One region of the Rothia terrae genome, then DNA from elsewhere that is predicted to be linked to it. Evidence: predicted binding sites of a transcription regulator. Region 1 holds the regulator's gene; the other holds the start of a gene.

The links. The regulator LexA, encoded in region 1, represses DNA repair genes until DNA is damaged. The targets are predictions, from matches to a motif close to TCGAACANNTGTTCGA.
Region 2: a site for LexA is predicted at 1,377-1,392, ahead of uvrA (excinuclease ABC subunit UvrA). Genes of this name have one in related genera too.

The regions. Positions count from the first base shown of each region.
Region 1 covers NZ_CP061539.1:1,771,086-1,773,558, reverse strand. Annotated here, with positions in the region: gene IDM49_RS08155 (amino acid permease) at 1-518, shown strand, start outside; gene lexA (transcriptional repressor LexA) at 656-1,375, opposite strand; gene IDM49_RS08145 (LysM peptidoglycan-binding domain-containing protein) at 1,597-2,109, shown strand; gene IDM49_RS08140 (histidinol-phosphate transaminase) at 2,139-2,473, shown strand, end outside.
Region 2 covers NZ_CP061539.1:1,442,843-1,445,315, reverse strand. Annotated here, with positions in the region: gene IDM49_RS06760 (pentapeptide repeat-containing protein) at 1-510, shown strand, start outside; gene IDM49_RS06755 (MBL fold metallo-hydrolase) at 571-1,260, opposite strand; gene uvrA (excinuclease ABC subunit UvrA) at 1,406-2,473, shown strand, end outside.

The DNA of each region.
Region 1 (2,473 bases):
GCCGTATGGCGTACTCGCTGGGACTTGACCGGCATGCGCCTAAACTTTTTGCACGCAAAAACAAGCGTCATGTGCCGTCTAATGCTGTTTTCTTCACCGCGGTTTTCGCATTCTTGTCGATCCCGTTGCTGCTAGCCGGTGATACCCTGGTTTCGGCATTCACCGTGATCTCATCTTTGTGCTCCACCTGCATCCTCTTTACTTGGGGTAGCATCGTGGTCAGCTACATCAACTACCATCGCAAGTTCCCTGAACGTCATGCGGCCTCGCAGTTCCGCATGCCACTTCCTAAAATCACTCCGTGGTTTATTCTTGCGTTCTTTGCCTTTATCGTTTTTGCACTGGCACTGGGCGAAGATACCCGTATCGCTTTGATTCTTATCCCGCTTTGGTTTGTTGTCCTCACCATTCTGTGGAAGATTACCAAAGCTAAATTGGAACGTGAGCACCTGCCTGTTACCGGCATGATCCCGATTCAGACCCCTGAAGAAATCGCTCGTAACTTCGAGAATAGATAACCCTGGTGCGGGGCATAGCGTTCATGCAGAATAGTGAAGGTTTGCCCGCCATTAAAATCAGGTAACACATAAAAGAGGCCGCCCCACCATATTCACGATGGTGGGGCGGCCTCTTTTGATGTGCAGATGCTTTTGCTCTAAAGGCTTCTGAGAACCGAAACTACCTTGCCCATGATAAGAGCGTGATCGCCGATAATGGGCTCATACTGGGTGTTTTGGGGCAGTAGCCAGGTATGACCATCGCGTTGGCGGAAAGTTTTGACAGTCGCTTCATCATCAAGAAGAGCCGCCACAATATCCCCGTTGTTAGCGGTGTGCTGCGAACGTACAACCACCCAGTCACCATCCATAATTGCTGCATCAACCATGGAATCACCTTTAACACGCAACATGAACAGCTCGCCGTTTCCAACAAGCTGTCGAGGTAGTGCCATGACATCCTCGATGTTTTGTTCCGCTGTAATGGGAGCACCCGCTGCGATGCGGCCCATCAAAGGAACCTGTGCAAGATCGTGAGAGGGCGGTTCGAAAGAGGGAATCTGCGGTAAAGCCACAAGGTCTGCGGTGGTCTCTTCAGCAGAATGCTCCGCATCGCCAAAATTGAGGACTTCAATAGCGCGGGGACGTTTTGAATCGCGACGGATATATCCCATCTGCTCCAAACGCGAGAGCTGATGAGTGACAGAAGAAAGCGATGCTAGACCAACGAGATCTCCGATTTCGCGCATTGACGGCGGATAACCGCGTTCATCAATGGCGGTGGAAATGGCGGTCAAAATTTTCTGTTGGCGAGCGGTGAGGGGCTTAGCACCGCGAGGACGCTTACCCTGCGGAGTATCTGGCGTGCTGTAACTCACTGGTTGCTCGTTTCTGTAGTCCTTATTTTGTCAGTCCCCAGTGTTTGACTAGTGCTCACTGGTGTCTTAGTTCTATCAGCCTATGGCACTTTTATTCGAAAACCAAACATTTGTTCTAATTTTTCTCGACTATGTTCGAATTTTCTGATAGAACATATATACGAAGTTCGAACAAAGTTTCGAATATTTGGTTTCCTGTTCAGTAAGAAGGAGTTCCGATAGTGAGTACTGTAGTTATCCCGCGTCCTGTCCGCCCCGGCACGGCTTTTTCGCGTGCTAACGCTGTGGTTCGTCCGCAACGGGTAGAGAGCGCACCGCTTCCTTCTGCTCAGCTTCGAGTGATCAAGCCTGCGCGGCAGCTTCCTCAGCCTGTTCGAAACCAACGAGATTTAAACCCGAGCGTCGCGCCGGCTGCCCGGACATCTCGTCGAGGCCGCCTACTTTCTATGCTCAAGGGACTTTCTTTCATGACTCTAGGTGCCCTCATCGTCCTAGTCGGTGCATCCTTTATCGCCCCTCAGGATGCCCAAGCTGGTTCAAGCCCGGTTGATTCATCATCAGTGGGTCGTACAGTGACTGTTGATGCTGGTCAAACCCTTTGGGATGTTGCGCGAGAAGTGAGCCCCGAATCGGATCCTCGTGATGTGGTGAATCTGATTATCGACGTCAATAATCTTTCCAGCACTACTTTGCATACTGGTCAGAATCTGGAAATCCCCGTAATGAATGGTTAGTACGTCGTAGTTGTGATTAGACTGGCAGTGTGAGTGAAGCATTACAAGCACTTGAGAACCTGCCTATTCGCGACGACTTGCGTGGTCGCTCACCGTATGGCGCGCCCATGATTGATGTTCCTATTACGCTGAACGTCAATGAGAATACGCACCCGATGCCCGATGAGGTGGTAGAAGCCATCGGTGCTGAAATCGGTAAAGTTGCCCACCGACTCAATCGTTACCCCGACCGTGAATTCGTTGAGTTGCGTCAAGAACTCGCAGAGTTTTTAGGACACGGGCTCACAGCTGACAATGTATGGGCTGCTAACGGCTCAAATGAAGTACTTCAGCAACTTTTCCAAGTCTTTGGCGGGCCAGGGCG
Region 2 (2,473 bases), 330 kb from region 1:
GCGGCAACTTTCGATAGCTGTTCTCTCACTGCGGTGGGGCTTGACGGATGCTCCTGGGATAAAGCGCGGGTGGTAAATAGCGAGCTTCACAACCTCTCTGTTGCCCACCTTCAAGCACCAGAGTCATCCTGGGAGCGCGCGGTCATCGAAGGTAGTCGCTTTGGCGTCCTAGAACTAAGAGATTCCCGTATCAAACATATGGTTATTCGCGACTGCAAAATAGATGTCCTCAATCTTCGAGCAGCACGGTGCACTCACCTGATGATTGAAGGATGCGCGATAGGGGAGTTGGACGCCACTGGAGCTACAATCAGCCACGTCGAGTTCGCAGATACCAGTGTAGAAACTCTCACCGTATCGCAATCACATCTTCACCGGGCCAATCTCAGCGGAGCACAACTGCACAAGGTTCTCGGGGCTTCATCGCTACGCGGTGCCGAAATCAGCGAGTTTCAACTGCAACAATTAGCACCAACTTTCGCCCAAGAACTCGGCATCAGCGTGCGTTAACCAAAAACAGGCGTCCTGCACCGAGGTGCAAAGACGCCTGAAATGTTTCGGAAAATCTATTTACCAGCCGCGAGCTTCCCACTCATCGAGGTTATCGCGGTCAGCGCCTAGCGTGGTGTGCTGGCCGTGTCCGGGAAGAACGATGGTGTTGTCATCAAACGCATCAAAAATCTTGGTGCGAACATCGTGTAAAAGCTGCTTAAAGTCCTCAGGGGAATTGGTTTTACCTACGCCGCCAGGAAAGAGAGAGTCCCCTGTAAAGAGGATAGTGGGAGTCGCCTCCTCACTGTCACCGCGCAAGACTAGGGTAATTGATCCAGGGGTGTGTCCCACCAGGCTGATGACTTCAAGTTCAAAGCCCTCAAAGCGTAGAGTTTCACCGCCTACCACTGCCTGTGCGATGCTGACGCCCTCTTGCTCGTCGATAGCCTCAACATCATCGTGGCCCGCAACGGTGTGCGGTTCAAAATGCTGAACGGTTGCGGGCAGAGCGCGAATATGATCCCAGTGTGAATGGGTGGTTATCACCGTCGAAAGGCGTGCTGAGGCACCGTCTAAATCCTCATCAGCGGCGGATTCTACAAACTCTCTAATACGATTAAAATTATCTGCGGCGTCAATCAAAACCTGCTCACCGCTGGATTTTGAGGTAATAAGGTAGACGTTATTTTCCATCTCAGAGACTGCAACCACTCGAACGGTGAGCTCGTCGTTATCAATCATGAGGTGTGCGGCAGGAGTTGTTGTCATAACCACAATCTTAGGCTAAACACAGACCAAAAGGTAAGAACACGATCTATAAATCTTGCAGATAAGCCCATAGCAATTATTAGTTGACAATCCTCGCACTAAGACAAGTAGGCGTATAGAATATATGTTCGAAACACACGACAAGATGAGTAGGACGCCCATGTCACAAACAGCGCATAAGCCTAACGATCTCACCAGAATCCTGGTGCAGGGGGCTCGCGAAAACAATCTCAAAAACGTCAACCTTGAGATTCCCCGCGACGCTATGGTTGTCTTCACCGGGCTGTCAGGGTCCGGCAAATCTTCGCTCGCCTTTGACACCATCTTTGCTGAAGGCCAACGACGCTACGTAGAGTCTCTCTCATCGTACGCCCGTATGTTCTTGGGACAGGTTGACAAACCCGATGTGGATTTCATCGAAGGTCTTTCACCTGCGGTTTCAATCGACCAGAAATCCACCTCTAAAAACCCTCGCTCAACGGTAGGCACAATTACCGAAATTTATGACTACATGCGTCTGCTGTGGGCACGCATCGGTCACCCACACTGTCCCGAATGTGGAGCTGAGATTTCAAAACAGACCCCTCAGCAAATCGTCGATCAAATCCTGTCGTACCCCGAACGCACCCGCCTGCAGGTGCTGGCTCCTGTCGTGAGCGCTCGCAAGGGCGAGTTTGTTGATCTTTTCAAAGAGCTTTCCGCTGAAGGTTACTCGCGCGCCATCGTCGACGGCGAACAGATTCAGCTTTCAGATCCTCCCAAGCTTGAAAAGCAGTACAAGCACACCATCGATGTTGTGATTGACCGCATCGTGGTGAAAGACGGTATTCAGCAGCGCCTCACAGACTCCGTAGAAACCGCCCTTAACTTAGCGGGCGGACGCGTCGTTATGGACTTCGTGGACCGCGAAGAAGGCAGCGACGACCGCACGCAGATTTTTAGTGAAAATTTGGCATGCCCCAACGGTCACGCCATTCAGCTTGAAGAAATTGAGCCGCGTGCTTTCTCCTTCAACTCACCTTTTGGTGCCTGCTCGCAGTGTGACGGTATTGGCTCACGTCTTGAAGTTGATGAAGAACTGATCATCCCTAACCCTGATTTGTCACTGGCTGAAGGCGCAATCGCACCGTGGTCACAGGGTAAATCTCGTACCGAGTATTGGCTTCGTCTGCTCTCAGGCTTGAGCAAAGAAGTTGGTTTTGACCTCAATACC